One region of the Halobacillus sp. H74 genome, then DNA from elsewhere that is predicted to be linked to it. Evidence: riboswitches for the same ligand, from Rfam matches in the RefSeq annotation. Region 1 holds a riboswitch; each other region holds the start of a gene.
The links. Region 1 has a riboswitch for thiamine pyrophosphate ahead of thiT (energy-coupled thiamine transporter ThiT). Riboswitches for the same ligand answer to the same signal wherever they lie in the genome.

Region 1 (5,481 bases):
TTACCTCAGGAGCTTCTTTGGAAAATGGATTTTTGATCCACCCATCATCCCCTGTCCCCATCCAGGAAAAAAACACGCGCCAAACGCTGGAATAAACAGGGTTGGAATCACGCAGCTGATCCAGGTTCGTTAATACAACATCCACGCCACCATCTTCCAGACGGCGGATCGTTTCTGATTCATAAGATCCATAAACCGTATTGATCTTATCTGTAATAAATACCACTTTTAAATCTGGCACTTCTTCTTTCCTCTTGAGGATCGCGTCTACGAGATTCTTTGAGATCTTAGGAAAGTCATGTTTTCCACTGGTATATCCATTGAACAAAAACATGTCCGCAACGATAAAATCCTCAGCTTCAGAGATCGTCCGGTTGATTTCTTCAAAAATTTCCAACTCATGAACGGTTTCCCCTTCGTCATTCTCATAGGTCAAATCCCGGAAAAACTCCACACTGTCCATGGAGTGTTCTTCCCCCTCATAGGAAACCCCTTCCGGGAGTGATTTCCACGATGTATGATACGCAATCGTCAAACTGATAATAATTAGAAAGATAAGTACAATCCAAAACCACTTGCTTTTATAAAATCTTTTCAAACGCTGCACAACAATCCCCTCCACTTTTTAGAGCGCTTAGTTATTTTCACCATCCCCCTTCATTTCAAACCTCTCAAACAAAATTTGTCGAATTTCAGTGTTGGCTTCCTCTCATTTATGACCTGAAATTTCTAACATAAAAAGAAGTGAAGTATGTTGCCGGAGCGGCGTATGCATTTATTTCTTCATAAAGAAAACCCGAACGATTTTTCGTTCGGGTTTCCTAGTGGAAAAATTCTTTTATCCTGCCTCAACGGCTTAATGCATCAATAATTTAGGTCGCTGCACAAATAACAGACTGACCACAATACTACTTAAAATAAAAGCAGGCAACATATATCCCCCGTTATAGACGAGTGAGTAGAGCCACACCGGTTGTCCTTCCGGAGCAAATTCCCCGTAAAAAACAATCCCGGCAGTAAAGTGACCGATAAAGCGTAGCAAACTCCCTACGAAGCAGCCAAATACGATCCAGCCAACCAATGCTTTCGACTCTTTGGCTTTAATCGCTTTCCACAATGGTTTGGCAACAAATCCCGCTACCCCGATGACAGCAAAGGCGATGATATAATCTAAAATCGTCTGTACCGGCGTAATGATATAGGCTCCTGTTAAGATTTGATAGATTCCTAATAAGACGCCTGTGGCCATGCCACCTTTGATTCCCCACCTGAATGCCATGATGAACACAGGCACCATTGCAAGGGATATGGATCCCCCTTGCGCCCATAACTTGAAAGATAGAAAAGGTAAAATATCCAACAACAACGCTAATGCTGAAAAAATAGCGATTTCTACTAAAAATAAAACACGACGATTCCTCATCTGACCTACCTCCTGTAGAAAGACACAAAAAAAGCAATGCCAAATAGGGAAGCTTCCTGATGGAGGAGTCCCAAATGCATTGCACCATCAAAAAAGCCGCCATCCCTGCGTCAGTATTAACTGACAGGTTCGAAGGGTAAGAACGAAGAGTTCACTCTCAGCCAGAAGGCTCCCCTTGAAGGCTTTATACCGTTACTTTTCTTGATTTGTCTACTATTATAATAGACTTTCGGATTAATTACAAAGATTATCTTATTGCCCCGGAAATACTCTTATCTCAGCCTTTAGTATTCGTGTACATCTGGAAAAATTCAAGGCTTCTTTCTATGATTAAATCCTGGTCGTAATCCAGTGTCGCAACATGGTAACTGTTTTCTAAGTGAATGATTTCTTTATGCTCCGAAAAGACGGAATCAAAAACCACTTCTGAATTATTCGGTGGTACGACATGGTCTTCATCTGAAACGAAAATCATGATGGGACAATGAATAGCATCCAGTCGCTCTTTTACTTGGTCCATCAGATGAACAAGCTCTTGAATCGATTTAACCGGGGTGCGATCATAGGCAAGTTCATGACTCCCCTGGTCTTTAATATCCGATCCGATGGCATCCAAAAACCGCTCTTCCGATGAAATACTGCTTTCAAAGGCCGGGATTTGGATGGCGGCGTTAATGGGAATGACCCCTTTGACTGCTTCATACTGACTTGCTATATACAAGGCAAGCGCACCACCCATCGATAATCCGGCAACGAAAACAGTGGAACACCTCTCAGTCAGCCACTGGTATGCTTCATCCACAGAGCGGATCCACTCCTTATAAGAAGTAGATTCCATATCCTCAGGGGTCGTCCCATGACCTTTCAAACGAGGACAATGGACGGTGTAGCCTTCTCTCGCATAAGCTTCCGCTAAAGACCTCATACTCTGAGTCGTGCCTGTAAACCCGTGGCAGAGCAGAATGCCCACCTCATTCCCTTCAAACCGTATGTCTTCCGCTCCATTCATTACGATGCTTTGTTCCATATCTCTTCTCTCCTTCCGCTTTTTCGGTTCCAAGTATTTTTTTCAACACTGTTCTCTCCAACCACCGCCACGGAAGGATTCGTTTCATAAACACATTCATCCTTACCCCGGCTCCAATCGGATAACGGAGTTTAGACAGCTGCTCCTTTTGCATAAGGTCTGCCATAAAATCAGCTACCTTACCCGGCTTTTCATGGGACTCTTCATTCAAAGCACTCCATAGACCTTTCGTGTAGTCTGAATATGGCGAATCAGGATCATGGACAGTCTCAGGCAATTCCATGCCAGAGGACCAGATGTTCGTCTGATAAGAACCTGGTTCAATCAATGCTACATCAATACCAAAAGGCCGGACTTCAAAGCGTAGACTTTCTGATAGTCCTTCGAGTGCATGTTTAGATGATACATAGGCGGATAGGCCGGGGAAGCCGATCAGTCCACTGACACTGCTTACGTTAAAGATTTTCCCCCGTCCTTGTCTCCTCATCAAAGGGAGCACAGCTTTGGTGACACCGATCACCCCGAATACATTCGTTTCAAATTGGCGTCGGTAAGCTTCCAGCGGTACTTGTTCGAGGAAACCACCAATCGCAAAGCCCGCATTGTTCACGAGTACGTCCAGCCTATCCAGGCTCTCCAGTTGTTGTTCGAATCGCTTTATAGAATCTATATCCGTTACATCTAATGCCCAGACTTCAATCAGACTTCTGATTTCCGGGGCCAGGGTCTCATCTTCAAATACAGAGGCTTTCTCCATATTCCTCATCGTCGCGATGACCTTAAATCCTTTTTCTGCACATTTAATAGCGGTATGGTAACCGAACCCACTGGAAGATCCGGTGATCAAAACGGTTTGGCTCATTCAACTACTCTCCTTTATTCCTTGCTTTACCCCCTATTGTTCGCTATCACACACCAAATCTCCTTTTTATTGAAATTGGCCATCACCAACATCCCCCCTCTCTCCACACCAGTTATCGCTTACTTATTCATAAGAATATTAACTTAGGTTTTAAGCAAGGAATGGTATAGTATTCGGTTGAATAATGTTAAAATGAGAAAGGTTTGTCTACAACCGAATTTTAAAAGAAAGGAAGTTTCATAGCCTATGAGTACTGACATGAAGCTTCAAGAGCTTACTCCTTCCTATGATCCATGGGAAGCGTACATGGATGTCCAGGAACATGGTGAAATGAAGTTATCCAATATTGAATTTACAACCACCACCTTGTGCAACATGCGCTGTGAACACTGCGCCGTCGGCTATACACTGCAGGCGAAAGATCCGGAAGCATTGTCAATGGACCTGATCCGTGAACGTCTCGATGAAATCCCTCACCTGAGAACATTGAGTATTACAGGCGGTGAACCGATGATGTCGAAAAAGTCTGTCGACAACTATGTTCTCCCATTGTTGAAATATGCCCATGAACGAGGAGTGCGCACACAAATCAACTCCAATTTGACACTCCCTTACAAACGATATATTCCGATCATTCCATACCTTGATGTTTTACATATCTCACATAACTGGGGAACGATTGAAGAATTCATTCATACAGGTTTCGCTCGTATGGAACGGAAGCCTTCCGAAGAAAACCGGCAGAAATATTTCGATCGGATGGTGGAAAATTCACAGCGGCTTTCAGAAGAAGGTGTGATGGTATCAGCGGAAACGATGCTGAACAAACGGACCTTCCCGTATCTGGAATCTATCCATGATCATGTCAAAGAAATGAAGTGTGCCAGACACGAAATTCATCCGATGTACCCTGTCGATTTCGCCAGCAGTTTGGAAACATTGAGTCTGGAAGAAATGCGTGAAGGAATCAACCGCCTTCTCGATCACCGTGATGAAGACACTTGGATGCTGTTCGGAACCTTACCTTATTATCCTTGCAGCGCATCAGAGGAAGATTTGAACATGTTAAAACGACTGTACAAGGAAAAGAATGTTACGGTACGTAATGACCCGGATGGCCGCTCCCGTCTCAACGTCAACATTTTCAGTGGTGATATCATCGTGACCGATTTCGGTGATGAGCCCGGACTCGGTAACATCCAGAACACGAAACTTGAAGATGCTTATCAGCAATGGATGCAAACAGATACGGCTAAGAACCTCAACTGTCATTGTCCTGCCGTTCAGTGCCTCGGTCCGAATGTTCTTGTCAAAAACACGTATTATAAAGATGTGGATTTTCAAAAAAGGAAAACAAACATTACATTATAACTTGCGTTCGTCCCATCCTTACAGTGTACCGATAGATTTCAGGGAAACGATCGCTTCCCCTTTTTGCCATAGAAACATGTAAGGTCCTATCTAACTCCAGTCCAAAAGCGTCCTTTGCCAGGGGCGCTTTTTTTGACGCCTGCACAACCCTGGATTAAAATGAAAACACGAAAGGGGAATCCCTATGCCAGCAATTACATACGGAAAAACAAATATTACTTACCAACTTGAGCGAAAATATGATGTCTCTTATATCAAAATATATTTGGATGATTTGAACGGGGTGCACGTAACAGCTGCCAAACAGAAATCAGAGGATCGAATTGAAGCTTTCATTCGGAAAAAAGCGTTATGGATCAAACAGAAATGGCAGGAAACCCATTCTGACCTTTATCACATCGATCAATTGACACTGGACGATGAACAGAGAATCTCTTATCTCGGCCGTTCTTACCAACTGTTTTCAGAACCAAGTTCAAACGAGGAGGATCCTTCCTTCCGCTTTCAAAAAAGTAAATTTTATTATCATTACCCTAAAGACCTTTCGAAAGATGAAGCACAGCGGCTCCTCATCCAAGAGGCGAAAGTCTGGTTCCGAGAAAAATCGGAACAAAAATTACCCACTTTGACTGATCACGACATAGAAATCGAAGAAGACAGCATAAGGCTGGGGAGAAAAAAATCAGACCTCATCCACCTCAACTGGCGGATCGTCCAGCAATCGAAGGACACTATCAAACGGACAATCCGGGAGTTATGGGAAGAAAAAACGTGCTGACATAGGAAAACCCCTTCAGG
Region 2 (5,481 bases), on a different contig from region 1:
ACGTGGAGGCTTTTCGATGGAATACTTTTCGAGATCCTGGTGCTTCCACAATATCTCTGGTGATTTATCGAAAGCGATGGTTCCTTTGTCCATCACCACAACGCGCGTAGCGAACCTGTCTACGAGGTCCATGTCGTGTGTGATCATAATGATCGTTGTCCCTTGTTTATGCTTTTCCTGCAGCAAATCCATCAAACTTTCTGTCGAGCTGGCATCCTGCCCGAACGTCGGTTCATCAAGAAAAAGCATGCGTTGGTCAGCGACAATCATAGTGGCTACACTGAGCCGCCGCTTTTGTCCCTGACTCAACAAGAAAGGGTGTTGATTTTCCAGGCCTTCTAAACGGCAGAGTTGTAGTGTGTCATGAACCACTTCTTGTAAACGACTCTCATGTACACCTTCCACTTTCAGGCCGAATGCTACCTCTTCGAAAACCGAATCAGTGATGAATTGGTGTTCAGGATTTTGAAATACATAACCGATTTCGCTGCGCAACTGTTGTTCGCTCCATTTGCTTAAAGTACGATCATGCAAAGTGATCTTTCCGCTTGAAGGTTTCGTGATGCCTGCCAGCAGTTTGGACAAGGATGTTTTCCCGGTGCCATTTGCCCCGACAATAGCAATCCATTCTTTCTTATGAATAGCCAAATCAATGCCGTTTAAAATCTTTTTCCAACCAATATTGCGTGTTGCCAGCCATTTTTCTGTTTGCTCTGCAGTCTTTTCTCCAACAACAGGAAAATCACCGCCTGAGGCCACATAGTCAGCGATCGTTAACGGAAGATCCCCACACCAGTTATGACTTAGGGCCTGTTTTGTAGCATATGGCAAAGATATACCATGTTGTTGCAGGGCAGGGGCAGAATGAAGCAACCCTTCCTGAAGAGACCCATCATAATATACACTGCCGTCCATTTGTAAAATGAAAACACGGTCAAGGATTTCAACCCAGCCTTCCAGTTGATGTTCGATTACGACCAGGGTCAAGGAAAGATGTTGTTTCAGGTATCTCAGCAAATCGATGAATTCCCGGGTCGCGATTGGGTCGAGGTTTGCTGTCGGCTCATCCAAAATGAGTACCTCAGGTTCCATCGCTAGCACACAGGCGAGTGCCAGCTTTTGTTTTTGCCCCCCAGAGAGTTGTGCGATCGTTTTTTCTTTATATTCAAACAAACCTACCCATGTTAAGACTTCCTCGACTTTTGCTCTCATAGCATTTAATGGCATAGATAAATTTTCTAATCCAAAAGCGACTTCATCTTCCACTGTGAGCATACAAAATTGTGTTTCAGGATCTTGGAAGACGACACCAATATGCTTGGAAATTTCACCTGGTTGATAATCGTTTGTTCTCTTTCCGTGTACCCATACTTCCCCACTCATCTCTCCATCAAGTTCTCTCGGGTATAGTCCATTCAAACAATGGGTGAAGGAACTTTTTCCAGAACCGCTTGGACCGAGGATCAGCATATCATCACCCTCCATTATGGAAAGCGAGACATCCTGCAGCACCGGTGTTACACAATCTTCATAAGAAAGAGTCAGGTTCTCTGTACGTAGGATTTGTTTAGTCATGCTGCTCGTTGCTTTCTGCGTTCTTTTCCTAAGGCAAAGCTTGAGAGTACTCCCGTTTTTGCCAGAGAGTCACTGAGTGCTTTTCCTAGGACGCCTGAAATTAGCGCACCACTGATGATGCGGACAATGAACATGGCCAGTACATAACCGGTACTTAATGCAGCGAAGCCTGAGAGGAAGTAACCCCATACGAAACTGAAGACGGCAGCCATCATACCGGCGAGCATCAAAGTGAATAAATCATAGCGTTTATAACGGGTCATTGCGAACGCCGATTCTGCTCCAAGACCCTGGATCATCCCAGTTACCATCAATATCGGTCCCACCGCATTACCAAGCAACACTTCGACAGTGGCAGCAATTGTTTCTGATAAAAAGGCAGCACCGGGTTTGCGGATAATATAGGCAGCGATGATGGATACAATGAACCAAATCCCGAAGATGAAATCATAGCCGATAGGTCCGAAAAAACCGACAAGAATTTTCCCCACAGGTAGAAACGCGAGGTAGACGACGGCGAATACAACAGAAAGTACGGACATGACGACAATCTCTTTAAGCTTCCAGCTATTCATCATTCAGTCTCCTTATGTGAAGGACTGTTGGCTGATACAGTGACCGTCATCACCGTATGCGAAGAACCGCTTGCTTCTGTTTCACGAAAGACATCTTCAAGCCCTGTGAAAATATCATGCGTATCCCCGTCCAGTCTTGTTGAATAATGAGCAGGGGAGACTTCAACCCCTTTTGATTTCATGGCTTCTATTTGTGCGTAAATGGTATCCATATAATCACCGCCGCCCATAGGATATAATGAAAATTTAGCCGCAATCGGCAGGCGGAGGCCCGTTACATTCGTTTCATTCAGACGTTCAGACGACTCATCCATATACACATCTCCGGATGTATCTCCAGGGCATCCGATCGAAAAAGTACCTTGAAACGCTACGTGGACACCAGTTTTCGCGATATGCAAAAGAATTGCTTTCGTTACATCAAAAACGTGTTCCATTCGCCCTCTCACAGTTGTAGTCACATCATCGGTATGCAGCCATACTTTTGATGTATCGACCTCTTTCAAACTATCCATAATGTACGTAACAAACTGATCGGACATCGGGTGCACCGAAAAGGAGCAGCCCACAATACGAGAATTTTCACATACTTGATTCATTTTTATTCCTCCTTTTTTTAAAGCACAAAAAAACTGCATCCCATGGGAATGCAGTCCAACTATCGAAAAAGGAAGAACCTTGAAGGTCTTCGGCGAGAGCCGACTGCACTTCCCCACGCTAGTATTATCTAGTTCGGGTGCCAAGGGTCGGAATTATTTCCTCTCAGCCGCGTTACGCAGCTCCCCTAGTGCTAATCAATGGTTATGCAGTTATCGTACTTTGATTTCATAGTAGCGGATGTCGCTGGATTTGTAAACGGTTTGTCTTCAAGAGTTTTATTTAGTCCCTTTCGCGGGTTCTGCTTGGGGGAAAAATCTCTGATCGTCGAAAAACTTGGGCGATGTATAGTTCTTCATTGAAATCCGCAAACAAATTTGTATGTTTCACCTGAGCACCTTGTCCACACTTAACACCTCCTGAAACATAGATTAGTAATAGTTTTATATGGAAGGAGGTGGTCATATGATAGGGCTGAAAACAGTATCGACTGGCGTATTAAGAAAAGAACCTGTCACTATATCCGCTGTCGTCAACCTTGTTAATACAGGGCTGAGTTGTGAACAAGTCGTCATTGAAGTATGGAATTGGAGTTCTTATTCAAATCCTGTACAATTGCCGGTATTAATCGGAAATAACCAGCCAGTTGACTTCCCATACTCTCTTCCCGCTGGTAACTTAGCTGTGATGTACACGAATCTTTCAGGAGTTTTATTCTACGAAGTACGTGTAACTTATGCGGAAGATACGAATATCGTTGTAAACAGTTTTGGCAGAAGTAATGCATTAGCTGCTCAAGAAGGGAACACAGTCTTGAATAATCAATTTGTGCAAATTGAGAGCGACTGCTCCTAGTAAATAAAGATAGGATGCTTCTTAAAATGGAGCATCTTTTTGATTTTGCGGATGTTTTAAAAAATTGGAGTAAAAAGTACCAGATTATTGAAACTATTTGTGGTTTTCCATCGTATTAATAATGAAAGCGATTGTACAAGACTTAGGAAAAAAGCCTGATACGGCACTGGATAAATGATTCTTTGTTTCAAAACCTAATCTCTATGGAAGGGGGACCGTTATGTATTTTCCTTCGAAAAAAGATTCCTGGTTAGCAATGATTCTATGGGGTGTTGTTCTAGTATGCCTGATAGATGGAATTTTCAACTTCCAATGGGGAGTTTACATGCTGCCGTCGCCACTTGATGGTTATTTTATGAAACTGGCAGTTCTGCTCATTATTAGCGGATCGTTATTGTGGGTCTGGTTCCGCACCGGGTACAAAATCGGGGAACAGTGGCTGATCGTCCATTTTGGTCCAATTAAGAAAAAGATTCCTTTAGAGGAAATAGGGAAAGTGTTTCCAAGCAAAGATCCATTCATTGCTCCCGCACTATCCGTAAACCGCTTGGAAATCCATTATGGCAATGGGCGTTATGTGAAAGTTTCTCCGAAAGATAAGGGGTTGTTCCTGAAACAATTAAGAGAAAAATTGACCCGCAAGGAGAGTCCTTATGATCATAGTTGAAAAGCTTATGAAAGCAGGAGGAAAGGAAATTCCTTATACTCACATCAAAAATGGTGGATCAAAAGTCTGCTTTATGCTGTCAGGAGGGTTCCTTTGATTTTTCTTCCGCTAATTCGGGTAACGAAAGAGTGGAGGTGTTCGTATGACAGAGGAAGTAGATGAACAGGAGCAAACAAAAGATGAATATGTAGACTTGAAGATGGGTAAACATGATGTATTTTTCAAAAAGAGTTATGAGATTCTCTACACCTTGAATGATTTCTTATTAGGGCTCTGGTTCCTGATCGGAAGTGTGTTTTTTTATTTTGAATCAACGAAAATGTGGGGAGTCACGCTATTTGTGCTGGGAAGTATTCAAATGCTGATCAGACCGACGATTCGTCTTGTCCATCGTTTTCATCTTCGTAAGATTTACTCCCAGGAGTATGAAAATAAACTATAACGAGATTGTGTTCTGGTAGAGATTGAACTTGGATTTTTCCAAAGCACTGCAAATTTGGCGATACAGGTGGATTTTTCAAATTTTTCCATTCGTGGTACGCTTTTCATAAAGCAACAAATAATAAAGGGTGAACCGTTTTGAGATTTTTCTTAGTTATCACTATGTTCATATTGCTCACTGGGTGCGGTGTTTCCAGCCAACCTGTCCAATCTATTGAAGGACCGGTCACCTCTGTGAAAATCGGCGGTATCGAAGTCGAGTGTTCGGCTGCAGTGAAAAGGAATGTCACAGGAGCTGCTGCTGCTACTGAAGAAGGTTATCCATGTCTTGTACTTATGCCTGAAGATATCCCGGTAAAAACGGCGGATGGTGACACTGTGAGCATGCAAGCCTTCCGTGAACAAGCAAAAGAAGAGGATATGCTTGATGTGAAGGTGGTTCTCGCCAATGAAAAAGATATTGGTGAAGATCCTGAAAGCAGGGAATTGACCGCTGCAGAAGTGGTCATTCTGGATTGAGAATTCTTTGCCTCAAAAGATTGAAACGGAAAATTCTGCTGGTCGGCTTTACTTGTGCGTGACGGCAAGTTTGATATTATATTTTGCAGAAGCGTCCCCTTGCTTTCCATCCCCGCTTTTTCATTCCAGGATACGAAGGTTGATGGATAGGTTTTGTTTCACCTTCTGATATATGCTCAACCACTGCATCAGAAATATGAAAAGGAGAGACGGTATGAAACGAGCGCTTTTCTTTTTTCTTATGATCCTTAT
Region 3 (5,481 bases), on a different contig from region 1:
ATACAGGACAACAAAGGCTAATACGAAGTCTGCACTTGTAGCAACTGTATTATTGGATCGTGAAAGTATCATTAAGTCCCCCAATGCATACGAAAGTACATTAAGTACAAGGGTAATTAAAAATACATTTCCGAATGATACATCAAACCCGAGTCCTAAAATGATATAGAGAATTACTAAGCTTAACAAAAATTTCATGGCGAGTAGTTTTAAATGTGTCATTGAAATCACCTCCTCATTTTTTATTATCTCCAAGGGAGGGAAGGCTATCCTTGTAAATGTATCTCTAAAAAGATATGCCCTTATAATGAAGAAACTCGGGTAAGTTATTTATGATTTGGGGCAGAAATGGGGCAGAATTTTATTATTATTGCCCCAATTTCATTGGTGAACGTCGTTTTTAATCTTAAAAAACGTTGATTTAATGGTATTTAGACCTGCATGAGCGATTGCTATCCGAACTACTCCAACAGCCTTCTAAGCTGTAGGTCGTTCCGTGGCCAGTTTGAGCTTGTACTTCCGACTGGATAATGACTGGATTTTATTTATATATACACATATCCTATTTGATCTCGCACTAACAACGTAAAGTTGGAACACCGATTATCTAAGGGTTCTTACGTCTTATCTTCTATTATTTATTTAATACAGTGAATGGGCGGCATGATGTAATAACGCCCAAAACCCTGGTATGAAAGGGTTTGTAGCCTGATATAATCCCTGATTGACATACTTCTTGTCATTCAAAAATCGGAAAACCATATAAATGAAAGCCTCTCGTAGTTCAAAGAACTTTTGAGAGGCTTTTTTATGTATGTAAATAAAATAGGGATTTTTACTTTTTGTAAATATCATTCAGAAATTGTCTAGTTTCGTGGTGCCAATCCACAAATTGAAAAAAGTCAGACAACAGTATAGACGAATAAATAAAAATAATGTATGGTATAAATGAAATCAATGAAAAATTTAATAGGTGAATTCACTAGGGGAGCCTTTTTTAAAGGCTGAGATCAAAGTATAACTTTGGAACTCTTTGAACCTGACCTGGCTAAAAACACCAGTGGAGGAAAGTGCATACATGAAATATAACAATTATATTTCATCTTGTTAGTATAATTGAACAAGCCACTTTTCTTTTCTGGGAAGTGGCATTTTTTATGTCTAGAGAGTGCTGCTATGAGACTGCGTATCTATTACCCGTTCCCTACGTTCAATTCCCGGATAACAATTTAATAAGTATACTTCACTGGGGGAGCCATGAATTGGCTGAGAGAAGCTTGGAGCTTTGACCCTTATAACCTGATCTAGATCATACTAGCGGAGGGAAGTGAAGCGAGTGGAATCTTTCTTTCTATATCTATATTCAAAAGTAATAGCTCGCTCCTTCTCGTGAAGGGGCGAGCTATTTTATTTTGGAAAGGAGCAAGTATTATGGATAACAAGTTAGTTCGGTTATGGAATGAAGTGGAAGAAAGAGAAGAAGAAATTTTGACCCTATTGTCCGATTTGGTATCCTATCCAACTTTGAGTCCGCCTGCCAGAAATGCGGAGAAAGCTCAAGAGTACATGGCCGATAAAATGAAAGGTCTGGGCTTTTCCATCGAGTCATGGGATCTGTATCCAGGGGATCCTGTGGTAGTAGGCACTAAACGGGGACAAGACGAAGACCAGGCGAAGAGTCTGATCATTAACGGCCATCTCGATGTAGCAGCAATCGAGGAAAATGAGCGATGGGAGTATGATCCATTCGTATGTACGGTAACGAAAAACAAAGTAATCGGGCGCGGGGTAGCAGATATGAAAGGAGGCATGGCTGGGGTTCTTTTTGCATTGCAGGTGTTGCATGAAGCTGGTGTAGAACCTAAAGGAAATCTCTCTGTCCAATCCGTTGTTGGGGAGGAGGTTGGAGAAGCAGGGACTAAGTCTTGTTGTGATAGAGGGTATCATGCTGATTTAGCGTTAGTAGTCGATACAAGTGACTGTCATATTCAGGGGCAGGGTGGTGTGATCACTGGCTGGATAACAATCGAAAGCAGAGAAACACTTCATGATGCCCAAAGGCGGTCGATGGTCCATGCTGGGGGTGGACTCCATGGTGCTAGCGCGATAGAGAAAATGATAAAAATAATTACAGCGTTGCAAGAGTTGGAGCAGCACTGGGCAGTCACGAAATCGAGCCCTGGTTTTCCTTCCGGTTCCAATACAATCAACCCGGCTGTAATTGAAGGCGGCCGTCATGCGGCTTTCATTGCCAATCGCTGCTCGTTATGGATCACCGTCCATTACTATCCGGACGAACACTATGAAGAAGTGATCAGAGAGATAGAAACGCACATTAATCATGCAGCAAAGGCAGATCCCTGGTTAAGAGATCATCCACCTCAATTTTCATGGGGTGGTACGTCCATGATAGAAGAACAAGGAGAAATATTCCCTGCATTTTCAGTGGACACCAGGCATGCCGGGGTTGAGTTGTTGGCAAACGCACATCAACGTATTTACAAAACTCCAGTGGATTATTCTATGTCTCCTACTGTTACAGATGGGGGATGGTTAGCGGAGGCCGGCATCCCTACTGTCCTGTATGGCCCCGGAACACTAGATCAAGCACATGCTGTTAATGAGTCGCTGAATCGAAACCAGCTTTTACGGTTCACCAAAACAATGGTCACTTTTTTATATGACTGGTTTCAATATTCTGAGCGAAAGGATGAGATATGATGTTTACCGATCGTCTTTATAATCATGCTAAACCGATATGGGATGCCTATCTCGAACACCCATTTGTAATGGGGATTGGCGATGGAAGTTTAGAGCTTGAAAAATTCAAGTTTTTCATGGAGCAGGATTACTTATATTTAATAGACTATTGCCGGGTGTTTGCGTTAGGAAGCGTGAAGGCAACACGTTTAGATAGCATGGCCATGTTTGCTGATTTACTGCATTCTACTCTGAACGAAGAAATGGACCTGCATCGAAACTATGCAGGGAAACTTGGAATCAGCAAGCAAGCATTAGAAAACACCACACCTTCCTCTACACTTTTAGCTTATACGAGCTATATGCTGAACAAGGCCCATCAAGGGTCGGAGGCTGAGGTAGCGGCATGCGTGCTTGCCTGTACGTGGAGCTACAATGTTATCGGACAGACGCTGAACGAAAATGAGGGGGCCAGTGACCATGAATTCTATGGTGATTGGATAAAGATGTATGCTTCGGACGAATTTACGGAGCTTGCGGAATCTATGAAAAACTTGATGAACGAACTTGCGGATGATAAACCAGAACGAGAAAAAGCTCATTTAGAAGAAATCTTCCTTCATACGAGTAAACTAGAATATTTATTCTGGGACATGGCTTACCACAAGAAAATGTGGCTGGAGAATTCAAATCTACTGAATAGCTGAAACGATTGGCAGAAGTGAGTCTATCTAAAAATTAACTTACATTCACTAGCAAGGGAGACGGGGAAATATGGAAACGTCTACTGATCCTTGGGAATAAGCTGGGGTTAACACATAAGGAAACCTTTGAAAACAGTCAAATACTTGATGAACTATTAAATGAATTCGAAAGGGAAAATAATTCGGTAGACCACCAGCATGATGTAAGATCTCCTCAAACCCTGATGTGACGGGGAATACAGCCTCTTTGAATCAATGAATGACATACTTTGTGTCATTCGAAAACTAAAATAATGTTCTAAGAAAAAGTCTCTCAACAAATTTTCTAATTGTTGAGAGACTTTTTTAGTCGGCATATTATGGAGTACTTTAGTCTAGGGGTTCAATCGTGACCCTTCCTAAAGTTGATTCGATAGTGGACTATTCTTTCAATTTTATTAATACATAGGTCTCTCTCCCAAGCATAAAACCAATAAATACATATGTATATGGGGAGGGGAGGGATTACTATCTTAAGTAATGTTATGTATTTTGATTCAGAAGGTAACAGGGTCGACGAGCTCGATATTCAGCAAGAAGAAGCTTGCCTCTTTACCATTGATTATTGTACAACAGCGGTCGTCCCGGATGGATTTACATTTAGTTTTACTTCTTTTGATAACTTTACGGCTTGCACTGATTTGAGTGAAGTGGTTTGTATGCTGGAAGAGGAGGAAGTGGAAGGGACCGCTGAAGACCCGTGCGGTGGTACAATATCATGTCCTGTTGTCCTAGATGCCGTCCGTCTGGTCGGAACTGCCAGGTTTCACATCAATGTGGGGGACTTGACGCCAATTGAAGGAGGACTTCAACTTGGAGATCGGCCATGTACCCTTAGCAGCGATACAGCCGTATCCGTCAATCAGATTATCCGGACGATTTGCCCCACAGAAAGTTGCCAAGAGAAATGTTTTGAAACCATAGGCGCCTTTGCGTTTGCTCCACAAGTGACTACTGATGCTTGCGGGAGGCAGATTGTTACTGTCCGGGGAGGATTATTCATCGGTTTTAATGGCTGTTAATAAACGCTTGGGAAATGGAAGAACATAGAGAATGAGTCTTCTGTCTTTTTGTTGCTTTAATAGAAATTGAATTGAGGCTGTGAAAGAAGAATTTTATTCACCAGAAAATCCGGACCAGTGAATTACTTTGGTTCGGGTATTTGTGTTAACTCTAGTTTAGCGTTTACAAGAGAGTGAGCATTTAGGTGTGAAAAAAAGGAATCTCTTCAAGAATTAAAAGAACTACCTTTGAAGGATCGTGGAGAACAGCGACTATCTCATATTGAAAGTAAGCTGGATCTAGAGTTTTTCATGAAAAATGGGCCTTTTCTAATAATAACTTTATTGAGTTTTGATTTATTCACAAAATAAATACTAGGGACGTCCCCCCAAGTTTCTTATCTCCTTTTCTAAAGGAACTTTGTATCCGTTCCTCATAATGTGGTATGGGGTCAGCACCCACTCATTTCTAAAAATATTGAATATGATAATAGAGTAACAGAAAAGGAGGGAGGTAATCATTTTGAATAAAGAAGAATTGCTTCACTATTTATTGAAAGAATACCTAGCCCATTCGAAAATTGAAAAAAATACTAATATTGGAAACCCTGTTGTTAATGTGAACGTATCAGGGTGTAGTGGTGAGTCGAAGCACGATAAAAAAGATGAAAAAGATAAATCTGCTTTCAGGGCAATTAAAAGTGCGGCAACTCCAATTCCCATAGTAAATTCTAATTTTAAAGTTTCATTCAATAACGAAAAGTTTGATTTGAACAACGAATATAATAGTATCACATCAGCATTTGTTGCAGAAGAAGCAGGTGTCTATTTATTTACTGCCACACTATCATTTAACCCTAATAATGCTAACGTTGATTATGAATTTGGACTTCAGTTAACTGTTAATGGGACTGAAATAGATGTTGATGCCGATTATACAGGATTCAACGCCGTATATTTTAATACGACAGACATTAGTGAAATAGTAAGGTTACAAGCTGGTGACACAGTTGAGATTGTTGCACTGAGTACTACTC
Region 4 (5,481 bases), on a different contig from region 1:
ATAAGAAGCTGCAATTTGTACAGCCGGCCCAATGATACCAACCGTATCGCATGTCCCCCCGTTTTGAGGTACATGTTCAATCAGGCATTGCAAGCAAGGAGTTTCCCCCGGCATAATACCGAGGGAAACCCCATGACTTTGCAAGCAGCCGCCGTAAACCCATGGGACCTTATGTTTTGCTGTAACATCGTTGATGATAAACCGTGTATCAAAATTATCCGTGCCATCAAGGACGATGTCCACATTCTGTATCAAACGTTCAGCATTTTCTGCATGAAAATCTTCAGCAATGCCCTCTACTACTATTTCTGAATTGACAGCTTTTAACCTTTCCTCGGCAGCGTTTGCTTTCGGGCGTGTGTGGGCTGCATCTTCTTCTGTATAAAGCTGCTGTCGCCCCAGATTGCTCCACTCGATGTAATCCCGATCGATAAGTGTCAATTTGCCGACCCCTGCTCTTGCTAACATTTCTGCATTGGCACATCCCAAAGCCCCTGCGCCAACGATCAGCACATGTTTACGTGAGAGGAGTTCCTGGCCTTCATTTCCTATTGCTGAAAAAAGCTGCTGTCGTGAATAGCGGTCCCTCATCATTCCATCATCCCGTATTCCGGGCTGCTTTTTGTCGCATATGTTTTTTGCTTAATTCTGCCTGCTTCATAACCTAAACGCCCGGATCGGATGGCTAACTTCATTGCCTCGCTCATCTTGACAGGATCATCCGCTCCTGCAACGGCTGTATTCAACAATACGCCATCTGCCCCAAGCTCCATAGCCCATGCTGCATCTTTAGGGGACCCTATTCCTGCATCAACGATCACAGGGATTTCTGATTGTTCAATGATAAACTGAAGATTGACCGGGTTTATAATGCCCTGCCCAGAACCGATTGGTGAAGCCCCAGGCATGACAGCATGAACGCCCTCCTCTTCTAAACGCTTGACTAATACAACGTCATCAGAGGTGTATGTCAACACTGTGAATCCTTCACTTAAAAGTTGTACAGACGCTTTCATCGTTTCAAAAGGATCAGGAAGCAAAGTTTTATCACAACCGATCACTTCTACTTTAATCATGTCACACAACCCGGATGCATAAGCAAGACGAGCCATCCGCACGGCTTCTTCAGCATTTTTTGCTCCAGCTGTATTCGGAAGTAATGAGTACTTTTCTAGATCAAGTGCTTCCAGCAAGTTAGGCTCATCAGCATCAAAAATGTTCATCCTTCTTACTGTGAAGGTCAATATCTCAGTCTCTGAAGCTTCCACTGCTTCTTTCTGCATTTTGAAACTAGGGTATTTGCCAGTCCCTAACATCAATCGTGAATGGAAATGTTTAGCACCTATTTTTAACATGATTATCCTCCTCCTACAAAATGAACAATTTCAACAGCGTCTCCATTGGAGAGCTTTGTGGTTTCATAAACATTTTTACTGATGATTTCCCGATTAACTTCCACAACCGAAAACACTTTCTTCACTTTATATACATCGAGCAAATCAGCCACTGTCGTTTCCTGTTCTGATAACTGCAGGTCTTTCCCATTAACGCGAATATTCATAACGGCTGCCTCCTTCTCTTTGAAAGCGTTCCGGTGAGAACATTTCCTTAAGCACATTAGGAACTGTCTTTCCTGAAATCATGTCTTTGATGATTTGGCCGGTGGCAGGAGCTAGCAAGATTCCATTACGATAATGACCGGTGGCAAAATACAGCCCCTCCATTTCAGGATGCTCACCGATGATCGGCCTGCCATCGACAGAACCTGGCCTAATCCCTGACCAACATCCATGGAATGCTTCCTCTTGTAAATCAGGGAAAATGGAGAATACATCATTCATCAATTTTGATAACCCCCCAGCTGTTGTGGTCGTGCTTCGGTCCTCAGGAATGGTAGTCGCCCCGATCACAAGGCGTCCATCCAGCTTTGGCACGAGGTAAAAATTGCGGAAGAATAAGGTTTCATTTACAAAGTGCCTGTTAGGTTTGATGGAAAAACATTCGCCTTTTGTCGGAACCATAGGGTTTGAAAGACTAGTTCCAGTAAACCAACGACCGCTTTCAGCCCCTGAAGCCACTACAATCTTTTCAGCAGTGAGTGAACCATTTTCAAGGTGGACTTTAAAAGACCCTTTTGATTTTTCTATCCTTACTACCTCATTATTCTCAAGCAGATCTCCACCATGAGCTAACGCCCCTCGCTTAAAGGCTTCACAAGCTTGTGTGGGTTCAACATGTCCATCCTCTTTCATGAATAATGCTCCAGATGCTTTTTTTGTAACGGCAGGTATCCGCTCTCTTAGCTGGTGACCCGAAAGATACATTAAGTCAGGAAACAGGTCCCTTTTTGCGAGCAAATCATCGTGATGTCGTGGATCTATAGCAATTTCCAGCATCCCGAATTGTGAAAAGCTGATATCTATTCCTGTTTGTGCGTATAAGTCCGTACTTAATTTTTTATACAGATTTCTGCTATTCTCACAAAACTGGTGAAAAGCACCTGCTTCTTTATTTTCTGTATGCACCCCGAGCATGCCGGCAGCTGCCTTTGTCGCTCTATTGCCACTTGTATTCTTTTCCACCACTAACGAAGAATGGCCACTTTCACTCAAATAATAGGAAACCGAATGACCTATGATTCCCCCACCGATAACCAACGTATCTATGTGCTTATCCATCATAAAGCCCCTTCCTTTTGTAACGATCCGCCGCTTCCAGAGGATCTTCAGCACTGAATATCCCAGACATGACCGCGATCCCTTCCACCCCTATCGCAGTCAATTCTTTCACTTTTCCAGGATCAATTCCCCCGATTGTCACCACTGGAATACTGAGCACCCCAGTAAGGTTGGCGACGTTTCCGATTCCTCTAGGAGCCCTTCCTTTTTTACTGCTTGTGGAATAAACGTGGCCATACATGACATAATCCGCTCCTTCCTCTTCTGCTTGTATAGCTGCATCTATGGTATGTACAGATACACCTATAGTGAGATGCGGATAGATTTTCCTTACCTTGTTGACTGCTGCCCCATTTTCCGGAAGATGAAGATGATCAATCCCCGCCAAACCCGCAACATCCATATGTTTATGAACACAAAGCTTCTGTTTAGGAACTCCACTTTCCAGCAAGTTCCTTACAAAAGAAAGATACCCAGAAACCGTCTTTTGTTTTTCCCTCAGAATGATGAGGTCAACAACCTCTGCCAAATCAAGAATGGTTCTTACCAAATCTGTTTCTTCCATTTCTCCATTAGTAACGGCAACTAATTTCACAACCTCACCTCCTCAACAGGAATATAAAAGCCATCTCCCACACTCGCAGAGCTAAACAAAATTTTTAACCAAAAAAATGCCACCTTCCCGGAGGAAAGTGGCATGACCTATTTTATTACCAACATGAAAATGCATCCATTTCACGTGTGAAAATACAAAGGCTTTGTCACTTTCCTCCGCTGGTTTTAATGCCAGTTCAGGTTCAAAGAGTCTCGAAGTTCCACTTCAATCTCAGCCTTTAAGTAAAGGCACCCCTAGTGAGTAATTCATTAAATTTTATTGTTGTCACTTTAACCTTACAATATTTTGAAAGTTCCGTCTACCGTAAGTAAGTATCTTTTCGGTCAATTCTACTTCATTCATCTAATAAAGCCAACCGAAAAACTTAAAATCATATTACTGAACTTATCATCGATTACAGGAAATCTGATTGTGATTCTCATCAAAAATGCCCGCTTCAAAAAAGTGACCATTGAAAAAACCTTTTCAATCTGGAGGAGCTGTTAAAGTTTATTGTTGCTTCTCACGAATCGATTGTCGATGGAGGCTTGCTGCGAGCATCACCCACCGAACGCTCATGGACGTGTAAGAGCCCGTATGTCTCATCGAAATAAAAAAGCCGAGTTGAACGATAAAATCGTCCTACTCGGCTTTTTCTTTGATGCATAACTCAGAAAGTTGCAGTTCTCAGTAGACTATCAAAATAGGCGGTTTAGCATTTAGATCCTTTATTCAACGTTGCATTGGTTAAAGCTCAGGATTACTGCTGTTTAGATTGTTTGCGGAGGAAGACACCTGCCGCTGCGATTGCTGCAAGAATGGATGCATACAACCAGATGTTGCTATCTGACGCTGTGCCGCCCATGCCTGTATCCGGCATTTCCTCTGGCATTTCTTCACCCATGAACTTATCAGGGTATGCACCTACAATCCCAGTGGAAAGAGCTTTAGATGCACCGAACATATGAGCATAAGAATCTCTTAGAGTCATGTAGGTTTTCTCATAGTCTTCAGCTGCATATTGATCAAACGTATTGAACAAGTAATCGGCATGTTGCTGCAGACTTGGAGCCAGTTTATCTGCACTTATCTCGCCTTTAGTACCTTGCTCAAGGAACTTAGCGAATGTTTCACGATAATCTTCCAACGCTTTCATGGCTTCTTCTTTCTTCACTTCATCATCATTTCCTGTCGCTTTTACATAAGAAACGAAGTCATCGATGTGCTGTGTCCATATGTCATTGAACTGGGAACCAGCTTCTTCACCAAAGATGGACGTAATCGCTTTCGTCAAGTCTTCTGTATTATTTGAAAGAGCTTTAGCGGATGCTTCAAAATCTTCTGATCCATCAAGACCATTTTGCATCGCCATCGTAGCTAGTCCAACATGTTCACTCAAAAGGTGGTTCAGGTTAGAACGAAGGTCGGCAGCTGGAGTGACAGTTTTCGTATTGTTGAATTTATCCGGGAATTGATTAACGATGGCACTAGACATCCCTTTACTTACGCCATACATATGCTCAATGGCTTTACGCTCTTTCATATACGCTTCTTCATAATCACCTGCTACATATGCATCAAAAGCACCGATCAACTGGTTGACGTGCATTTGCAAGCCTTCAGCAAGACCATCTGCTTTTAAGCGGTTTCCGGTCGCTTCTGAAATAAATTCAGAGAAGTCCTCACGATACTGGTTCAATTCATCCAATGCCATTTGTTTTGCTTCTTCATCTTCATTTCCTGTCGCTTTCACATAATCGACGAAGTAACCAATGTGAGAAGACCACATCTCATTGAACTTCTCACCAGCCTCTTTGCCATATACAGATTCAATAGCAGCTGTGAGGTCATCAGTGTTGGATGATAAAGCAGCAGCAGATTGTTCAAAATCCGATGCACCCTCTGCTCCTTTTCTCATTGTTTCAACAGCCAGGTATGCATGCTCACTGAACAAGTTGTCCAGCTGGGATCGCAACTCTACTGCTTCCGTTTGAGTTTGTGGAATCTTATGTTCTTCAGCGTTCACGATATCCAAAGACGTAGGGAGTAACAGACTTGCACTCATTGGTACGACTAATAGAGCTTTTTTGAAATTCATGATTCATTCATCTCTCCTTCGTTTTTGTTTTTTCACATAGCTATCGGACAGGTATCATTTATGGATCACTTTTTTATGAAAAAAATTAACTTTTCTCTCGTTTGCTGTCT

Region 2: another riboswitch for thiamine pyrophosphate. It lies ahead of ACTWPX_RS06160 (YkoF family thiamine/hydroxymethylpyrimidine-binding protein); the one in region 1 lies ahead of thiT (energy-coupled thiamine transporter ThiT).
Region 3: another riboswitch for thiamine pyrophosphate. It lies ahead of ACTWPX_RS07070 (acetylornithine deacetylase); the one in region 1 lies ahead of thiT (energy-coupled thiamine transporter ThiT).
Region 4: another riboswitch for thiamine pyrophosphate. It lies ahead of ACTWPX_RS16515 (thiamine phosphate synthase); the one in region 1 lies ahead of thiT (energy-coupled thiamine transporter ThiT).

What each region holds. Positions count from the first base shown of each region.
Region 1 is NZ_JBQQCI010000008.1:31,088-36,568, forward strand. Features, by position in the region: gene ACTWPX_RS16925 (phospholipase D family protein) at 1-607, opposite strand, end outside; gene thiT (energy-coupled thiamine transporter ThiT) at 857-1,423, opposite strand; TPP riboswitch at 1,509-1,609, opposite strand; gene ACTWPX_RS16935 (alpha/beta hydrolase) at 1,701-2,450, opposite strand; gene ACTWPX_RS16940 (SDR family oxidoreductase) at 2,404-3,312, opposite strand; gene yfkAB (radical SAM/CxCxxxxC motif protein YfkAB) at 3,559-4,683, shown strand; gene ACTWPX_RS16950 (YgjP-like metallopeptidase domain-containing protein) at 4,868-5,461, shown strand.
Region 2 is NZ_JBQQCI010000002.1:556,533-562,013, reverse strand. Features, by position in the region: gene ACTWPX_RS06170 (ABC transporter ATP-binding protein) at 1-1,575, opposite strand, end outside; gene ACTWPX_RS06165 (ECF transporter S component) at 1,572-2,150, opposite strand; gene ACTWPX_RS06160 (YkoF family thiamine/hydroxymethylpyrimidine-binding protein) at 2,150-2,749, opposite strand; TPP riboswitch at 2,843-2,946, opposite strand; gene ACTWPX_RS06155 (hypothetical protein) at 3,213-3,602, shown strand; gene ACTWPX_RS06150 (PH domain-containing protein) at 3,823-4,269, shown strand; gene ACTWPX_RS06145 (YrhK family protein) at 4,412-4,711, shown strand; gene ACTWPX_RS06140 (hypothetical protein) at 4,849-5,229, shown strand; gene ACTWPX_RS06135 (hypothetical protein) at 5,444-5,481, shown strand, end outside.
Region 3 is NZ_JBQQCI010000003.1:113,367-118,847, forward strand. Features, by position in the region: gene ACTWPX_RS07065 (YndM family protein) at 1-222, opposite strand, end outside; TPP riboswitch at 975-1,086, shown strand; TPP riboswitch at 1,239-1,343, shown strand; gene ACTWPX_RS07070 (acetylornithine deacetylase) at 1,432-2,721, shown strand; gene tenA (thiaminase II) at 2,721-3,407, shown strand; gene ACTWPX_RS07080 (aspartyl-phosphate phosphatase Spo0E family protein) at 3,491-3,634, shown strand; gene ACTWPX_RS07085 (hypothetical protein) at 3,929-4,465, shown strand; gene ACTWPX_RS07090 (C1q-like domain-containing protein) at 4,968-5,481, shown strand, end outside.
Region 4 is NZ_JBQQCI010000007.1:159,865-165,345, forward strand. Features, by position in the region: gene ACTWPX_RS16495 (ThiF family adenylyltransferase) at 1-591, opposite strand, end outside; gene ACTWPX_RS16500 (thiazole synthase) at 591-1,355, opposite strand; gene thiS (sulfur carrier protein ThiS) at 1,358-1,561, opposite strand; gene thiO (glycine oxidase ThiO) at 1,545-2,678, opposite strand; gene ACTWPX_RS16515 (thiamine phosphate synthase) at 2,671-3,273, opposite strand; TPP riboswitch at 3,428-3,539, opposite strand; gene ACTWPX_RS16520 (copper amine oxidase) at 4,034-5,371, opposite strand.